Regions from separate parts of the Pseudomonas sp. DC1.2 genome, predicted to be linked through region 2. Evidence: riboswitches for the same ligand, from Rfam matches in the RefSeq annotation. Region 2 holds a riboswitch; the other holds the start of a gene.
The links. Region 2 has a riboswitch for cobalamin ahead of cobW (cobalamin biosynthesis protein CobW). Riboswitches for the same ligand answer to the same signal wherever they lie in the genome.
Positions count from the first base shown of each region.

Region 1: it holds a riboswitch for cobalamin, as region 2 does, so the genes downstream of both, cobO (cob(I)yrinic acid a,c-diamide adenosyltransferase) here and cobW (cobalamin biosynthesis protein CobW) in region 2, are expected to answer to the same signal.

Region 1 is NZ_CP133782.1:1,815,082-1,824,370, forward strand. It holds gene RHM68_RS08240 (C40 family peptidase) at 1-352, shown strand, start outside; gene RHM68_RS08245 (class I SAM-dependent methyltransferase) at 365-1,018, shown strand; gene RHM68_RS08250 (sorbosone dehydrogenase family protein) at 1,079-2,392, opposite strand; gene RHM68_RS08255 (hypothetical protein) at 2,463-3,047, opposite strand; cobalamin riboswitch at 3,202-3,437, shown strand; gene cobO (cob(I)yrinic acid a,c-diamide adenosyltransferase) at 3,517-4,128, shown strand; gene RHM68_RS08265 (cobyrinate a,c-diamide synthase) at 4,139-5,539, shown strand; gene bluB (5,6-dimethylbenzimidazole synthase) at 5,536-6,186, shown strand; gene cbiB (adenosylcobinamide-phosphate synthase CbiB) at 6,183-7,091, shown strand; gene cobD (threonine-phosphate decarboxylase CobD) at 7,084-8,076, shown strand; gene RHM68_RS08285 (cobyric acid synthase) at 8,073-9,289, shown strand, end outside.
Region 2 is NZ_CP133782.1:3,017,041-3,026,329, forward strand. It holds gene cobN (cobaltochelatase subunit CobN) at 1-2,840, opposite strand, end outside; gene cobW (cobalamin biosynthesis protein CobW) at 2,844-3,905, opposite strand; cobalamin riboswitch at 4,005-4,218, opposite strand; cobalamin riboswitch at 4,351-4,581, shown strand; gene RHM68_RS13630 (CbtB domain-containing protein) at 4,682-4,873, shown strand; gene RHM68_RS13635 (CbtA family protein) at 4,885-5,586, shown strand; gene RHM68_RS13640 (cobalamin biosynthesis protein) at 5,583-6,008, shown strand; gene cobM (precorrin-4 C(11)-methyltransferase) at 6,080-6,826, shown strand; gene nfuA (Fe-S biogenesis protein NfuA) at 6,966-7,550, opposite strand; gene RHM68_RS13655 (fatty acid cis/trans isomerase) at 7,738-9,289, opposite strand, start outside.

The sequences.
Region 1 (9,289 bases), 1.2 Mb from region 2:
CTGGGGCGGCAACACGCCAGACTCCGGTTTTGATTGCAGTGGGCTGATCGGCTATGTGTACCGCGACGTCGCAGGCATTTCCCTGCCGCGCTCCACCCGCGAGATGATCGTCATGCAGGCGCCGAATGTGGGCAAAGAAGGCCTGCAAACCGGTGATCTGATCTTCTTCGCCACCAATGGTGGTTCTCAGGTCAGTCACGCGGGCATCTACGTCGGCGAAGGGCGCTTCGTCCATGCGCCTGCCACCGGTGGCACGGTGAAGCTCGATAGCCTGTCCAAAGCCTACTGGCAGAAGGCATATCTGAGTGCCAAACGCGTTTTGCAGCCTGAGCATCTGGCACGTAACCCCTAGTCGAGAGTTGCCATGACCGCTCGCACGCTCAACCTCGATGATGCCCTGTATCGCTACGTACTCGACGTCTCCCTCAGGGAAACGCCGTTGCTCAAGCGTTTGCGCGATGAAACTCAGGCGTTGCCCATGGCGCGCTGGCAGGTGGCACCGGAGCAGGGGCAGTTTCTTGCGCTGTTGGTCAAACTCACGGGCGCCAGGCGTTTGCTGGAAGTCGGTACCTTCACCGGTTACAGCGCCCTGTGCATGGCGGCAGCGTTGCCCGATGACGGCTCGCTGATCTGTTGCGATATTGCGGGTGACTACAACGCCATCGCGCTTCGTTACTGGCAGGAGGCCGGGCTTGACGGGCGAATTGAGCTGCGCCTGGCGCCTGCTCTGGACACCTTGGCCACGCTTGAGACGCTCGGTTCGTTCGACCTGATTTTCATTGACGCTGACAAGGCTAACTACCCGTGCTACTTGGAGCATGCGTTGCGTTTGCTACGTGTCGGCGGCCTCGCGGTGTTCGATAACACGCTGTGGAGCGGGAGAGTGCTTGAGACTCATCCGGACAGCGCAGACACCCGAGCCATCCAGGCGCTCAACCTCGCCTTGAAGGATGACGCACGAGTCGATCTGTCGTTATTACCGTTGGGGGATGGGTTGACCCTGTGTCGCAAGCGCTGACGCCAATTAATGTGGGAGCGAGCCCGCCCCCACATTTGCCACGTATTGGCAGTCAGCGTGTTATTTAGCGGCCGAAACCCGCCACACCTTATTCCCCACGTCGTCCGCCACCAGTAAGTCCCCCTGCTGATCGATCACCACGCCCACCGGCCGGCCCATGGCATTTTCGTCTTTGTCGAGGAAGCCGGTCAGTACATCCATCGGCTGCCCGTTGGGTTTGCCGGCCGCGAACGGTACGAAAATCACCTTGTAGCCACTGTGTGGTTTGCGGTTCCAGGAGCCGTGCTGACCGATGAAAGCGCCGTTGGTAAACGGCGCTGGCAGTTTGCTGCCTTGGGCGAAGGTCAAACCCAGCGAGGCCGTGTGAGGGCCAACCGCGTAATCCGGCGCAATGGCTTTTGCAACCAGGTCCAGGTTCTGTGGCGTGACGCGCACGTCGACATGTTGGCCGTAGTAGCTGAACGGCCAGCCATAGAACGCGCCGTCCTTGACTGAGGTGATGTAGTCCGGCACCAGGTCACTGCCGATTTCGTCGCGCTCGTTGACGGCGGTCCAGAGCGCACCGCTGGTCGGTTCCCAGCTCATGCCGTTGGGGTTGCGAAGGCCGGAGGCAAAAATCCGGTGCTTGCCGGTGGCGCGGTCCACCTCCCAAATGGCAGCGCGACCTTCTTCGGCGGCCAGACCGTTTTCGCCAACATTGCTGTTGGAGCCGACGGTGACGTACAGCTTGCTGCCGTCCTTGCTGGCGATGACGTTTTTAGTCCAGTGATGGTTTATCGTGCCGCCCGGCAAATCGACGACTTTGGTCGGCTGCGCAGTGATGGATGTTTCGCCGTCCTTGTAAGGAAAGCGGAGCAACTTGTCGGAGTCGGCGACGTAAAGATCGTTGCCGACCAATGCCATGCCGAATGGCGAGTTGAGATTTTCCAGGAATACGGTGCGCGTTTCGGCGACGCCGTCGTGGTCTTTGTCGCGCAACAGCGTAATACGATTCGCGCTTGGGACGCCGGCACCGGCGCGGCCCATGACTTTCTTCATGACCCAGCCGCGGATGCCAGTGGCGTCATCAGGTTTGGGCGGGGCGTTGGTTTCAGCCACCAGTACGTCGCCATTGGGCAATACGTATAGCCAGCGCGGGTGATCCAGGTTTTCGGCAAAGGCAGCGACCTTCATGCCCTGGGCAGCTTTGGGAGTCACACCATTCGCCCAGCCGACCGCCGGGGCGATGTTCACCGTCGGAATCAGGGTCTTGTTCGGTTCCGGCAGCGTGGGCGACGGTCCGGTGCCGTCCGAGACTTGCAGGCGGGAGGACTCACCGCAGGCGGCGAGCCCTCCGGCGAGGGCGATGACGAAAACGAACTGAGGCTTGAGCATGCTGATCTTCTTCCCTATGAATGCAGTGTCCTATTCATAGAGAAGCGTAGACGTTCGATGGTTCAACCCATTAGCCACGCGCTTCCTTGAACAGTACGGCGATGCCGGGGTGATAGTGACCTGCTTCGTTGCGCAATTTGCGGTAGGCGTAGGGGAAATACCAGGCCACGGCGCAGGTATGTTCTTTTTGCAGGTCGTCGACCATGTCCTGGAGTTCTTCCGGAGTGGCACTGTGCTGGCTCTTGTGGGGTGCAACGAACAGGCAGCCGAGCTTCAGGTCGCTGGCGTGGCTGATACGCTTGGCGTCACTGGCAATGTCCTGAAGGGCTTGCTTGAGGTTCAGGTTGTTGACTCGGGGCCAGCGCTGGGTGGTCTGGAGCCAGGCACGTTCTTCATGGGTAGCGATCAACAGGTCGGTGCGCGCGTTGCGTTCGCCGTCTTCGGTCTGTTTACGGGTCGGGGCCTGTTGCAGTGTGACCATTTCGGCCATCCAGGCCGCCGCCGATAGCAAGCCGAGATTGGCTTTTTCGTCGTGCCAATACGGTGTGTCTGCATCGCCGCGTATGGCGTTGTAGCGGTCGATACAGTCAATCCAGCGTTCCAGCAGTGGACGCAAGAATTCCAGCTTTGGATTGCTGATGATCATGCCTTGCATGGGACTCGTCCTTGTTATTGTGGTGTCGATGTGTGGCTCTTTGATATCACTGCGCTCAGTGTGGCACAAGATTGGCGCCAGTAAATTGATCGACAGCAGTTATTCGCCCAGCGGCGTCCCGTCTTCAATTGACGCTCCACCCCCAACCCTCTAACCTTCGCGGCTTGTTTCAGGTGCTCTGTGGCTGCGGTCGACAGGGTGAAACAGGGAAGCCGGTGAGTGAGTTATGTCTGTCTATGAAAAACCACGATCCCGGCGCTGCCCCCGCAACGGTAAATGAGTGAAGGCTGTGCCTTGAGCCACTGTGCCGTTTGTCGGCATGGGAAGGCGCGCAGTCAGGCGTGATGCCGCTCATGAGCCCGGAGACCGGCCTGATCCATCCAGCGGCATCACGGTGGGCGATGCCAGGCTTTTTGCCGTCTATTCTTGTGCCTGCCCGCCGTTATCCAGCCTCAACGGAGAGCTTCCCATGACCGATACCCCCGACCGTGACGAACGCCATTTGGCGCGCATGTTGCGCAAAAAAGCCGTGATCGATGAACGCATCGCTAATTCGCCGAATGAGTGCGGCCTGCTGCTGGTGTTGACCGGTAACGGCAAAGGCAAAAGCAGTTCGGCTTTCGGCATGCTCGCCCGATCCATGGGGCACGGCATGCAGTGCGGCGTGGTGCAGTTCATCAAAGGGCGCCACAGCACGGGCGAAGAGCTGTTTTTCCGTCGTTTCCCGCAGCAGGTGCGTTTTCACGTGATGGGCGAGGGCTTCACCTGGGAAACCCAGGACCGCCAACGTGATATTGCTGCCGCCGAAGCGGCGTGGGCCGTCTCTCGCGAACTGCTGAGCGATCCGTCGATTGGTCTGGTGGTGCTCGATGAGTTAAACATCGCCCTCAAGCACGGTTACCTCGACCTCGATCAAGTGCTCAGCGACTTGCAGGCCCGTCCACCAATGCAGCACGTGGTCGTCACCGGTCGCGGCGCCAAGCCGGAACTGATTGAACTGGCTGACACCGTCACCGACATGGGCGTGGTCAAGCACGCGTTCCAGGCCGGGATCAAAGCGCAAAAAGGCGTCGAGCTGTGAATACTACTTTATGAAAAACAGTCGTCACTGCCCGGCGGTATTGATTGCCGCGCCGGCTTCCGGTCAGGGCAAGACCACCGTCACCGCCGCACTGGCCCGTTTGCATCGGAATCAGGGGCGCAAGGTTCGCGTGTTCAAATGCGGCCCGGACTTTCTTGACCCGATGATTCTTGAGCGCGCCAGTGGCGCGCCGGTCTATCAGCTGGACATGTGGATGGTCGGCGAGCAGGAAAGTCGTAGGCTGTTGTGGGAAGCGGCGGCTGATGCGGACCTGATTCTGATCGAAGGCGTCATGGGCTTGTTCGACGGTACGCCATCCAGCGCCGACCTGGCGCGACACTTCGGCGTGCCGGTGCTTGGCGTGATCGATGGCACCGCAATGGCCCAAACCTTTGGCGCTTTGGCCCTTGGACTGGCGCGTTATCAGCCGGACTTGCCCTTCGCGGGGGTGTTGGCCAACCGCGTGGGTACGTTGCGTCATGCGCAACTGCTTGAAGGCAGCCTGACGGAGGGCTTGCGCTGGTACGGCGCGTTGTCGAGGGAAACCGGCATCGAATTGCCGAGTCGCCATTTAGGCCTGGTTCAGGCCAGTGAGTTGAATGACCTCGATCTGCGCCTTGATGCAGCGGCCAATGCGCTGGCCTCCAGTTGCGAAGTGGCGCTGCCGCCGGCCGTCGAGTTCGCGGTCCCGGATGTGATCGCTGTCGAGCCGTTGCTCGCGGGTGTGCGCATTGCCGTGGCCCGTGACGAAGCATTTGCCTTCATCTACGGCGCGAGTCTGGATCTATTGCGAGCGATGGGCGCCGAGTTATCGTTTTTCTCGCCGATCCGCGACACCCAGTTGCCGCCCGCCGACAGCCTGTATCTGCCAGGCGGCTACCCCGAGTTGCACCATGTGACGTTGTCACAGAACACCTCGATGCTGAACGCGATCCGTGAGCACCATGCTGCCGGTAAGCCGCTGCTGGCTGAATGCGGCGGCATGCTGTACCTGCTCGATTCGTTGACCGATGTTGACGGCGCGCGTGCAGAAATGGTCGGCCTGCTGGCGGGGGACGCCGTGATGCAAAAGCGTCTGGCGGCGTTGGCCCTGCAAGCGGTCGAGTTACCAGAAGGATTGTTGCGCGGGCACACCTATCACCACTCGTTGACCAGCACGACGCTTGAGCCGATTGCCCGGGGCCTTAGCCCTAACGGTGGGCGCGGCGCGGAGGCGGTTTTCCGGCAGGGGCGGATGACCGCTTCGTATGTACACTTTTATTTCCCGTCCAATCCGGCGGCGATTGCTGCGCTGTTTGCGCCTGACCCTGAGGTCGTTTTCGCAAGCAGACTCGCTCCCACCGGTGAGCAGGTTCTTTGCGTCAGCACCGCTTCACAGGGGGGAGCGGGCTTGCCCGCTAAGAGGCCGTGACCGATAACGCATTCGGTGAAGCCGAACGCGCGGCCGTCTACCGAGCCATTGCCGAGCGCCGTGACATGCGCCACTTCAGCGGCGGAGTGGTTGAGCCCGCGTTACTGCGGCGCTTGCTTGAAGCCGCACATCAGGCGCCGAGTGTCGGCCTGATGCAGCCGTGGCGCTTCATTCGTATCAGCGACCGGGCCTTGCGCGGCAAGATCCAGCAACTGGTCGAGGAAGAACGTATCCGCACCGCCGAAGCCCTTGGCGAGCGTACCGACGAGTTCATGAAGCTCAAGGTCGAAGGCATCAACGACTGCGCTGAGGTGCTGGTAGCCGCGTTGATGGACGACCGCGAGCGCCACATCTTTGGTCGCCGCACGCTGCCGGAAATGGACATGGCTTCGCTGTCCTGCGCGATTCAGAACCTCTGGCTGGCGTCTCGTGCCGAAGGCCTGGGCATGGGCTGGGTGTCACTGTTTGAGCCGCAAGCCTTGGCGGACTTGCTAGGGTTGCCGCCCGGTGCCAAGCCGTTGGCGGTGCTTTGCCTGGGGCCGGTCGAAGCCTTCTATCCGGCGCCGATGCTGGTGCTTGAAGGGTGGGCGCAGGCACGTCCACTCAGTGAGTTGCTGTATGAAAATTATTGGGGAGTGAGTCAATGAGTGTGGCGTTGTTGAGTGTCGCCGCAGTGGCGCTGGACGCGCTGCTGGGTGAACCCAAACGCTGGCATCCGCTGGTGGCGTTCGGCGGTTTTGCGGATCGCATCGAGCAACGTTTCAACTCTGGCGGTCGCGGCTGGCGCAGTCATGGCGTCACGGGTTGGGTGATCGCCGTCCTGCCGCTGACCTTGCTGGTGACTGCGCTTTCTTGGGCGCCTTATGTTGGCTGGATGGTAGAGATTCTGGCGCTGTATTGCGCGCTGGGCATGCGCAGCCTGGGCGAGCACGTTGAGCCAGTGGCCAAGGCCTTGCGCGAAGATGATCTGGACGAGGCGCGCAAGCGTGTCGGCTACCTGGTCAGCCGTCAGACCAGTGAACTGGATAAAACCGAAGTCGCCCGCGCCGCCACCGAGTCGGTGCTGGAAAACGGCAGCGACGCAGTATTCGCCGCGTTGTTCTGGTTCGCCGTGGCGGGCGCGCCAGGCGTGGTGCTCTATCGACTGAGCAACACTCTGGATGCGATGTGGGGTTATCGCAACGAACGTTTCGAACGATTCGGCTGGGCGGCGGCGAAAGTCGATGACGTCCTCAACTACATTCCTGCACGGTTGGTGGCATTGACCTATGCGCTGCTTGGCAAAACCCGGCTGGCGCTTAAATGTTGGCGCACCCAGGGTCCGACCTGGGACAGCCCAAATGCCGGGCCGGTGATGGCTGCCGGTGCCGGTGCGCTGGGTGTCGAATTGGGCGGGGCGGCGATTTATCACGGTGAGCTGCATCAGCGTCCGTCACTGGGCGAAGGCGCACCGGCCGACGCCGACGCCATTGATCGTGGCTGGCAACTGGTCCAGCGCGGCGTATGGTTATGGCTGCTGATTCTCTGCGTGGGGGCTGAGTTATATGCTTGAGCACGGTGGCCGGTTGCGCAAGGCGGCGCTTGACTATGGCATCGCCGAAGCCGATTGGCTGGACCTGTCCAGTGGGCTTGCGCCCTGGCCGTTTCCGGTGCCGCAAATTCCATTGCGGGACTGGGCCCGTTTGCCGGAAACCGACGATGGCCTGGAGCAGGCCGCTTGCGACTATTACGGTGCTGCCCATGTGCTGCCGGTCGCTGGTTCGCAAATGGCGATTCAGTTGCTGCCGCGTTTACGTCGTGCCGGCAAGGTCGGCGTGTTGTCGCCGTGCTATGCCGAACACGCCGAAGCGTGGCGGCGTAGCGGTTACAGTGTGCGCGAAATGCTTGAGCAGGAAGTCGACTTTTTCCTCGACAGTCTCGACGTACTGGTGGTAGTCAACCCGAACAATCCAACGGGGCTCAGCCTGACGCCAAGTCGCTTGCTGGAGTGGCACTCGCGGCTGGCCCAGCGCGGTGGCTGGCTGGTGGTGGACGAAGCCTTCATGGACAACACACCGCAAATGAGCCTGACACCGTTTGCCCATCAGGTCGGTTTGATTGTGTTGCGCTCGTTCGGCAAATTTTTCGGCTTGGCCGGGGTGCGCCTCGGTTTTGTGGTGGCCGAGCGCAAGTTGCTTAAGTTGCTGGCCGAGCAAGTGGGACCATGGGCGGTCAGCGGGCCGACGCGGACGGTGGGGCAGAGGTGCCTGGAGGATTTTGAAGGGCATGCCCGGCAACGACTGCGCAGCGAACAGGCTAGCCAGCGATTGGCCGTGCTCCTTGAGCGTAATGGCTTCAAGCCGCAAGGCGGTTGCGCGCTGTTTCAATGGCTGATTAGCGACCGCGCTGAGGCGCTGCATCAATTTATGGCGCGGCGCGGCATCTTGCTGCGGTTGTTCACTCATAACAGCAGCCTGCGTTTCGGTTTGCCGGCCAGTGAAGCCGAAGAGGCCCGTCTCGAACAGGCTCTGCACGCTTATACCAAGGAAATTCAATGACTACGTTGATGGTGCAAGGCACCACGTCCGACGCTGGCAAAAGTACGCTGGTGACGGCGCTGTGTCGTTGGGTGACTCGTCACGGCGTGCGGGTAGTGCCGTTCAAGCCGCAGAACATGGCGCTGAACAGTGCTGTAACCGCCGATGGTGGCGAAATCGGTCGCGCCCAAGCGGTGCAGGCTCAGGCTGCCAACCTTGAACCGCACACCGATATGAACCCGGTGTTGCTCAAACCCAACAGCGACACCGGTGCTCAAGTCATCATTCATGGGCGTGCCGTCACCACCATGAACGCCGTCGCCTATCACGATTACAAAGCCATCGCGATGCAAGCGGTGCTGGCTTCCCATGAACGGCTGAGCGCCGCCTATCCGGTGGTGATGGTCGAGGGGGCCGGTTCGCCGGCCGAAATCAATTTGCGTGCCGGCGACATCGCCAACATGGGATTTGCCGAAGCTGTGGATTGTCCGGTGGTGTTGATCGCCGACATTAATCGTGGCGGGGTTTTTGCGCACCTGGTGGGGACGTTGGAACTGCTATCACCCAGCGAGCAGGCGCGGGTCAAAGGTTTCATCATCAATCGTTTTCGGGGTGACATTGCCTTGTTGCAGCCGGGTCTCGATTGGCTGGAAGCGCGCACCGGCAAACCGGTAATCGGCGTCTTGCCCTACGTGATGGACTTGCACCTGGAGGCCGAAGACGGCCTTGATCAACGCCAGATCGACAAGGCTGAGCAGGTGTTGAAGGTGGTCGTGCCGGTACTGCCGCGCATCAGTAACCACACCGATTTCGATCCGTTGCGTCTGCACCCGCAGGTAGACCTGCAATTCGTTGGTCCTGGTCAGCCGATTCCAAGCGCTGACCTAATCATCTTGCCCGGCTCGAAAAGCGTGCGCAGCGACCTCGCGTACCTGCGGGCCAACGGTTGGGACACAGCAATCTCTCGCCACTTGCGCTACGGCGGCAAAGTTTTGGGGATTTGCGGTGGCCTGCAAATGCTCGGCGAGCAGGTTCACGACCCGTTGGGCCTTGAAGGCGCGCCGGGTTCGAGCGCCGGTCTGGGCTTGCTGGCCTTCGAAACCCAGCTTGAAGACGAGAAGCAGTTGCGCAACGTTAGCGGACAGTTAGCCTTGGAGAATGCCGAGGTCAGCGGCTATGAAATTCATGCTGGCGTCACCACGGGGCCGGCATTGGAGCATTGCGCGGTGCAGCT
Region 2 (9,289 bases):
GCGGTGCCCCAGACCGACAGCCCGAGCTGGCGCAAATGGTCGCCGTGGTCTTGCAAGTACCGCTCAAGAATCAGGTTCGCCGACTGAAATCCGATGCGCCACGCTGTGGTGGTTGGCAAGTTGCGCACATCCACCGAGTAGAAGTTGCGCCCGGTGGGCAGCACGTCCAGACGCCCACGACTGGGTGCGCCGCTAGGCCCTGCCGGGACAAACCGACCGCTAAGCGCGTCCAGCAAACCGCGCATTTCGGCGGGACCACAGGCGTCCAGACGCGGCGCGACCACGTCACGTAGCCCGTCGATGATCGCGCTCACGTCAGACCAGCCCGTTTCCTTTAAGCGCGAGCCTGCCTCCGGGAGACGATCAGACGATGACGATGTCTCAATCAACATGGTTAATGAAGGGGCAAGCGCTTCGCGAGCAGGCTCGCCCACGTAAGGACCGAGTCCGGTCTGAGGCGGGTTCAACGCCTGCGAGATCAGGTGCGCGGCGAACAGTTCCAGGCGTTCGCGGGTATCGCCTGCCGTGCGCCATACGTCATCGCTGACGGTGAGCAGTTGCGCCGGTTTCGGCCCGACCCAAGGGTCGGCCAGCGCGCAATCCAACGGATCGAAGCCCAAGCAAAACGCTTTGGCCAGCGCCCGCAGCAGGCTTGACTGGGCGCCGCGACCATCGCCCCGTGGAATGCGCAGCAACGCCAGCAAGGTGTCGATACGCAAACGCCCGGTGGGCGACTCGCCAAAAATGTGCAGGCCGTCGCGGATCTGCGACTCCTTTAAATCGCACAGGTAGGTATCCAGCCGCGGCAACCAGATTGCAGCGTCGGCGGCACTGTCGAGTTTTTCATCCAGTTGCAGCTCGCGGTCGATCTGCGTCTCGCGCACCAGTTGCAGAATGTCACGCTGCAACTCACGGGCGCGGCGCGGATCAAGCAATTGCGCTTCGTAATACTCGTCGGCGAGCAATTCAAGGTTACGCAGCGGACCGTAAGTTTCGGCACGGGTCAGCGGCGGCATCAGGTGATCGATGATCACCGCTTGCGTGCGGCGCTTGGCTTGAGCGCCTTCGCCGGGGTCGTTGACGATAAAGGGATAGATGTTCGGCAGCGGCCCGAGCAACGCATCCGGCCAGCAGTTCTCGGACAGCCCGACACCTTTGCCGGGCAGCCATTCGAGGTTGCCGTGCTTACCGACATGGACCACACCGTGGGCGCCGTAGGTGTTACGCAACCAGAAGTAAAACGCCAGATAGCCGTGGGGCGGCACCAGGTCCGGGTCGTGATAAACCGCGCTCGGATCTACCTGATAACCCCGAGCTGGTTGAATACCGATAAAGGTCAGACCCAAGCGCAGGCCCGCGACCATCAACCGACCGTCGCGGAACATTGGATCACTGTCGGGCGGCCCCCAACGCTCCAATACCGCCTGGCGGTTGGCTTCGGGCAGTGCGCTGAACATCAAAAGGTAGTCGTCCAGCGCCAGGCTTTGCTGACACGGCCGCTGATCGAGACTGTCGAGGTCATTAGTGACTCCGCCGAGCAACTGCTGGATCAATGCGGTGCCGCTGTCCGGCAGTTCGGCCGGCACCGGATAACCCTCTTGATGCAGCGCACGCAGAATATTCAGCGCCGCGGCCGGGGTGTCGAGGCCTACGCCATTGCCGATACGACCGTCGCGGGTCGGGTAGTTGGCCAGGATCAGGGCGATGCGTTTTTCGGCGTTGGGCACTCGCCCCAGATCGATCCAGCGCCGCGCCAGCTCAGCAACGAAGTCCATGCGCTCAGGTTGTGGCCGATAGCAGACCACATCGCACTGACCGCGCTCGCTGCGCCAGGCCAGGTCTTTGAAGCTGATCGGGCGACTGATGATCCGCCCGTCGAGTTCCGGCAACGCGATGTGCATCGCCAGGTCTCGCGGGCCGAGGCCTTGTTCGCTGGCGCGCCAGCCGGGTTCATTGTCTTGGGCACAAATCGCCTGAATCACCGGGATGTTGCGACGGAACGGCCGCAGGTGTGGCGCTTCAGGACTGGATTGGGCAAACCCGGTGGTATTTAGAATCACCCCGGCCTCGACCGCATCCAGCCAGTCCTCGACCGCCGCCAGGCAGCCAGGCTCTTTGAGACTGGCCAACGCGATGGGTAAAGGGTTTAGCCCCGCCGCTTGCAAGCGCTGGCAAAAAACATCAATGAAACCGGTATTCGCTGCCTGCAAGTGCGAACGGTAGAACAGCACCGCAGCCACCGGCTGGTCGACTTTCCAGTCCGCTTGCCAATCCTTGAGTTCAGCCAGACTTTTTTGCGGGTGATAAATCGCCGTGCGCGCCAACGTTTGTGGCTCGGCCCAGGCATAGTCTCGGTCCAGCCAGCGATTGGCCAGGCAGCGGAAAAAATCCAGCGCGTTGCTCATGCCGCCCTGACGCAGAAACTGCCAGAGGCGATCGCGATCGCTGGCCGCCACGGTGCTTAAGTCACTGAGTTCGGGGTCAGGACGGTCATCGCCGGGCACCAAAATAAGCTGCACGCCGCGCTCCGCCAGTTCCACCAATCGCTCGACGCCGTAACGCCAATAGCCAATGCCACCGTGCAGCGAGATCAAAATGACTTTGGCGTGGCGCAACACTTCATCGACGTACAAATCGACCGACGCATGGTTCTGAACCTGCATCGGGTTGGCCAGACGCACACTCGGGTAATCGTCGGGCAACTGTTGCGCCGCCTCGGCGAGCAGCGCCAGGCTGGAGTCGCCGCTGCACAGGATCACCAGCTCGGCGGGCGTTTGTCCAAGGTCGGCGATGTTGTCATCCGACACGAAACCGCCGGGCTGAGTCCTGAGCAGGTGCATGGCTTAAACGCTGAGCGCAGCGCGCAGTTGCGCTTCGAGCAGAGCGGCGTCCAGTTCCTGGCCGATCAACACCAGGCGCGTGGTGCGCGCTTCATCGGCGCCCCACTGACGGTCGAAGTGCTTGTCGAAGCGCGTGCCCACGCCTTGGATCAGCAAACGCATCGGCTTGTTCGGGATCGCGGCGAAGCCTTTGACCCGCAGGATGCCGTGCTTGACCACCAACTGGGTCAACGCATCCATCAGCAGGCTTTCGTCGGCTTGCGGCAATTCGATTGAGATGGAGTCGAACGCGTCGTGGTCGTGATCGTCCTCACCGTCGTGGTGATGGTCATGATGGCTGTGACGGCTGTCGATGTGTTCTTCGGAACCCGCGCCGAGGCCGATCAGCACGTCCAACGGCACGCGTCCGCTGCTGGCTTGGATAACTTTCACCGCAGCCGGCAGCTCTTCGGCGACTTCCAGGCGCACGCGGGCCAGGTCTTCAGGGCTGATCAAGTCGGCCTTGTTGAGGATCACCAGGTCGGCGCTGGCCAGTTGGTCGGCAAACAATTCGTGCAGCGGCGACTCGTGATCCAGGTTCGGATCGAGTTTGCGCTGAGCGTCGACCTGGTCGGGGAACGCGGCGAAGGTGCCAGCGGCCACGGCAGGGCTGTCGACCACGGTAATCACCGCATCAACGGTACAGGCGCTGCGAATTTCCGGCCACTGGAAGGCTTGAACCAATGGCTTCGGCAAGGCCAGGCCAGACGTTTCGATGAGAATATGGTCGAGGTCGCCGCGACGGGCCACCAGTTCGCGCATCACCGGGAAGAACTCTTCCTGAACAGTGCAGCAGAGGCAGCCATTGGCGAGTTCATAAACACGCCCGTTGGCCTCTTCTTCAGTGCAACCGATGGAGCACTGTTTGAGGATTTCGCCGTCGATGCCCAACTCGCCGAACTCGTTGACGATCACCGCAATGCGGCGGCCCTGAGCGTTGTCGAGCATGTGCCGCAGCAAGGTGGTTTTGCCCGAGCCGAGGAAACCGGTGACGATGGTGACAGGGAGTTTGGCCAGTGTTTTCATCGGATGCCCTTTGGCAAGGTGGCGGGCATACGGGACGACAATCGCGGCCAACGATGCGCGCGCGGAAGAGTTCGCCACCGGATCACCCCGCCCGGTTGTAGTGAGAATCTGTGACGAGGCAGGTCTCCTGGCTGACGGTGTGCCAGTCGGTTGACTGGCATTTGCTGCGCCTTCCCGTTCGCCCAATGAAGTGGGCTTGCAGTGGCGTGGCAGCGAACATCACCGTTCACAGTTGCGGGGGCAGCCGCGGCATCGACCGCGTTCCCTTCTTAGCTTCGACAAACGCCGAAGAACCTCGAAAGCGCAAGGCTACGCATCGTCTGGGGGCGGGTCAATGTCTTGTCGCGTCCGCGCCGCTACCGTTGCGAGGCTGCTCGCGACAACGTTCCTCCAGTTCGGCGTTGAGAACCCTTGCCAATTGACTCCCCGCCCCCACCCGTGGTCTGCTGTGCGCCTTGTTACGGGTGCCCTTCATAGGGTGAAACGGGAAATCGGTGAATCATGTGCTTTACTCTTAAAGCCATGTCAGTCCGATGCTGCCCCCGCAACGGTAAGCGAGCGAAGAATCAGATCCACTGTGCCGACAACGTCGCATGGGAAGGCGATTCTTGCAGGTTCAGGCGCAAGCCTTGGCCCCTCGTGAGCCCGGAGACCGGCCCGCAACACATCGATAACAAACCCGCGGTGGGCGGGCGCTGTTTGAACTTCTGCATGCCTGTCGCGCAGGGGGTCTTCATGCGCTCTATTCACCCGCTGACAGACCAGAGGGAAGCGCCATGTCGATCATCAGCAGTACAACCAGCCGCACCACTAGCAACACTACAACGCTGAGCCAACGCCTGACCGCCGCTATCGGCGCATCGATTCTCGGTGCCTGCCTGGTGTACTTCGCCGGTTTCTCGCACATTGATGCGGTACACAATGCCGCACACGATACCCGTCACAGCTCCGCGTTTCCGTGCCATTGAGACCTGCCCAAATGATCAAGCGTATAGCGCAAACCGCAGGTTTCACCGGGTTGCTGGCCGCCCTGCTGCTGACTCTGCTGCAAAGCTTCTGGGTGGCCCCGCTGATTCTGCAGGCAGAGACCTACGAAAAGTCCCCAGCGACTGAAACCCATCAACATGCCGAAGGCGCGATGGTGGGCCACACTCACGACGCCGAGGCCTGGGAACCGGAAAACGGTTGGCAGCGCGTGCTGTCCACCACCGGCGGTAACCTGGTCGTTGCGGTGGGCTTCGCGCTGATGCTGGCGGGCCTCTACACTTTGCGCGCCCCCACCCGCACCGCTCAGGGCCTGCTCTGGGGCCTGGCGGGTTATGCGACCTTCGTGCTGGCGCCAACGTTGGGCCTGCCACCTGAGTTGCCGGGCACTGTCGCCGCCGATCTGGCGCAACGACAGACCTGGTGGATCGGTACTGCAGCGTCTACCGCTGCCGGTATCGCCCTGATCGTGTTCAGCCGTCACTGGCTGATGAAAATCCTCGGAGTGGCTATTCTGGCGGTTCCGCACGTGATCGGTGCGCCACAACCGGAAGTCCATTCGATGCTGGCTCCGGAAGCGTTGGACGCGCAGTTCAAAATCGCTTCGCAGCTGACCAACGTAGCGTTCTGGCTGGCCTTGGGCCTTATAAGCGCCTGGCTTTTCCGCCGCAAAACCGACGGTCAATACCACGCATGACGAGTAACCGCGCAGCGCCGACCCTGGTGGTCGGCCTGGGCTGCCAGCGCGGCTGCCCGGTCAGCACGCTACGCGCACTGCTTGATCAGGCGTTACAGGCTCATCAAATCGAATTGCGGATGATCAAGGCCCTGGCCAGCATCGACCTGAAACGCGATGAACCGGGGCTGATAGAGTTGGCCGCGCAGTTGTCCCTGCCATTGATGTATTTCAGCAGCGAACAGCTGGCTCGCTATCAATCACAGTTGAGCCATCAATCACAGATCGCCTTCGAGCGCACCGGTTGTTACGGCGTGGCGGAAAGTGCAGCCTTGGCGTTGGCGGAGCAACTGGTCGAGGCCCCGGCAAAACTGCTGGTATCGCGACAGAAATATGCCCAGGCGACCCTCGCGGTAGCCAGTGCGGCACAACCCCAGCGCTAATCCGCCCTCTCGATCATGAGCAATCTTCATCTGAAGCGTTCTCCACGCCCTTTTTCTTACAGGAACCGACGATGACCGTCTATTTTATTGGCGCGGGTCCCGGCGACCCGGAACTGATCACCGTCAAAGGCCAGAGGCTGATTCGCAGTTGCCCGGTGATCATCTACGCCGGCTCGCTGGTGCCGGCTGCGGTGCTTGAAGGCCACCGGGCCGAACACGTAGTCAACAGCGCCGAGCTGCACCTGAAACAGATCATCGAACTGATCAAAAACGCCCACGCCAACGGCCAGGACATCGCCCGCGTGCATTCCGGCGATCCCAGTTTGTACGGTGCAATTGGCGAACAGATTCGCTACCTGCGCGAGCTCGATATTCCCTTTCAAATCATCCCTGGCGTCACCGCCACAGCAGCCTGCGCCGCGCTGCTGGGGGCAGAACTGACGCTGCCAGACGTTTCGCAGAGCGTAATTTTGACGCGTTACGCCGACAAGACGGCGATGCCGGCGGGCGAAGAGCTGGGCAGCCTGGCGCAACACGGCGCGACCATGGCGATTCATCTTGGGGTCAATCATCTGCACAAGATCCTTGCCGAGTTGCTACCGCATTACGGCGCAGACTGCCCGATCGCCGTGATTCACCGGGCGACGTGGCCGGATCAGGACTGGGTGGTAGGGACATTGGCCGATATCGCCGAGAAAGTTGAAGCGAAAGGGTTCCGACGCACGGCGCTGATCCTGGTGGGCCGGGTGCTTGGCAGCGATCATTTCAGTGAGTCCTCGCTGTACCGCGCGGGGCATGCGCATTTGTACCGCCCTTAGCAGCCTCTTCGCGAGCACGCTCGTTCGCAATTGGGCGCTCGTCAATCCAGGGCGAGCCTGCTCGAGAAGGCATCCTTGAACATCACCCATAAAAAAACGGCGCTCACGGGGCGCCGTTTTTTATGTCGCAGCGAACACCTTAGTAGTAGGCGTTTTCTTTCTGCGTGTGGTCGGTTACGTCGCGAACGCCCTTGAGCTCCGGAATACGCTCGAGCAGGGTGCGCTCGATGCCTTCACGCAACGTGACGTCTGCCTGGCCACAGCCCTGGCAACCGCCGCCGAACTTGAGAACGGCGATGCCGTCTTCAACCACATCAATCAGGCTGACCTGACCGCCGTGGCTGGCCAGCCCCGGGTTGATCTCGGTCTGCAAGTAATAGTTGATGCGCTCGTTAACCGGGCTGTCAGCGTTGACCATCGGTACTTTGGCGTTTGGCGCCTTAATGGTCAGTTGGCCGCCCATACGGTCGGTGGCATAGTCGACCACCGCATCATCCAGGAAGGCTTCGCTGAATGAGTCGATGTAGGCAGTGAAGCTTTTGAGCCCCAGCGCAGTGTCTTCAGATTTCTCTTCGCCCGGCTTGCAATAGGCAATGCAGGTTTCGGCGTACTGAGTGCCAGGCTGGGTGATAAAGACGCGGATGCCGATACCTGGGGTGTTCTGCTTGGAGAGCAGATCAGCCAGGTAATCGTGGGCGGCGTCGGTAATGGTAATAGCGGTCATGGAAACTCCTCGCAGGCGTCGGCGCAGTTTACGCCAATCGTCGCGCCGCACAAAGTCCCAGTATTTTTGTCGGGAAAGCGCGAACGCTGGCGGCCTGTTCAAAACCTCATCAGGCAAGGCTTTAAAGCCTGAAATAGCGGGGTTTCACCCCGACCAACACTCCGCCCACGTTTCGATCAAAAATCGATCAAAGATTCTCGTAGCGGTTCATGTCCAGCACGCCCTCTTCCACCGGATCGGTTTCATGAAGGTAGCGGCTCAGGTCATGGAAATACTCCCAAAAATGCGGATGACTGCGACGAATACCCCAACGCTCGACGATTTTCTCGAAACCGCTGCCGTCATTGGCGTGCTCCATCGCGTCCACGAACGCTGGCACTTGCTCGGCGGGAATGTTGAAGATGAAGTTGGGGTAGCTACTAAGCACGCCGGGGAAAATGGTCAGGGTGTCCAGCCCCGGCTGATAGCGCAGCGATTCGCCGCTCAAAAACGCGACGTTACTGTGGGCACGGTTGCGCAACAGGCTATAGAACTCGCGCTTGCCGCTGCGGGTCTCGATGCGCAGCATGCTGGCTTCTGGCAGTTGATCAATGATTTTGAGCCCGGCAGCCGGACGGGATGTGAGGCGACTCAACGCCTGCTCGGCATTCTGCAATTCAGGGTCGATATTGGGCCGTGAACAATAGGCGCCCTCGCATCGATTGATCGGGTCCGGGGTTGCATTGAGGTCGCCGTATCGAGCCAGCAACTGCTTTGCAAAGTCGCGTTTAGGGTCTTTTTCGTCCAGTTTCAGTGCTGTCGGCTTGTCGTTATCGATGGACTCGTAGTCCAACCACATTTTGAATTTGCCACTACTCTGATACCAATCGTCGAGGTAGTCGCCCCTGGAATTGGCCGGCATCAGGCGCAGGAAATTCTGCTCGGCTCCGTTGCGGATCAAGTCAAAGTACAAGCGAGTCTGCGCCTGATGTGACACGTTGCCGAACACATCGAAGTTCACCGCCAACTGGTAATAGGTGCGTTCCAGCAACGGATAGTCAAACAGCCATATCGTCTGCGGTACTTCACCGATCAAGCCCTTGGTCACCGAGGCACTGTCGAAATGCCGAAAGATGCTTAACAAGGCATTGTCGTTACCTGCCCACAACGTAGACCAGCTCGGCGCCGGCGCATCAGCGTAGCTGTCGCGGCGTAACGCTTCATATTCATTACGCTTGTTGCGGTAGTCTCGCCAAAGACTCAATACGCTGCCGACATCGTCGTTTTGCCCCGGCATCGCCAGCAACGGCGTGGCCTGCCCTCGATAGTTAGGATCAGTGATGTACAGGTCATGGTCCGGCGCCTGAAACAGCGCCCAGAAGTTGTCACGAATGACGTCGGTCGCAATTTGGCCGCGGCACACCGGACCGCGAATAAACGTGCGCACAAAGTATTCGGCGTTATCGAGCATGAACTGGTAGCGGGCCTGAGCGGGAATGGCCTCGAAGGTCTGGAACGGATTGGCCCGACGTTCCGGGCCATAACCTGGCAACGCCGTCACCTGCCAGTTACCGCTATAGAAGAGGCTTTTGACCCGTGCCATTTTCGCCGGGCTCAATGGGTAGGTGATGTGGGTCTTGTGGACGATCACACCCTGCACCGGCCACAAACGGTAGTAAATCTGAGTACCCGGATCGTCGTTCGGACGCCGGGTGTTGATCAGGTCTATAGGTTGGCCGGTCGGCGTGCGTGAACGCACC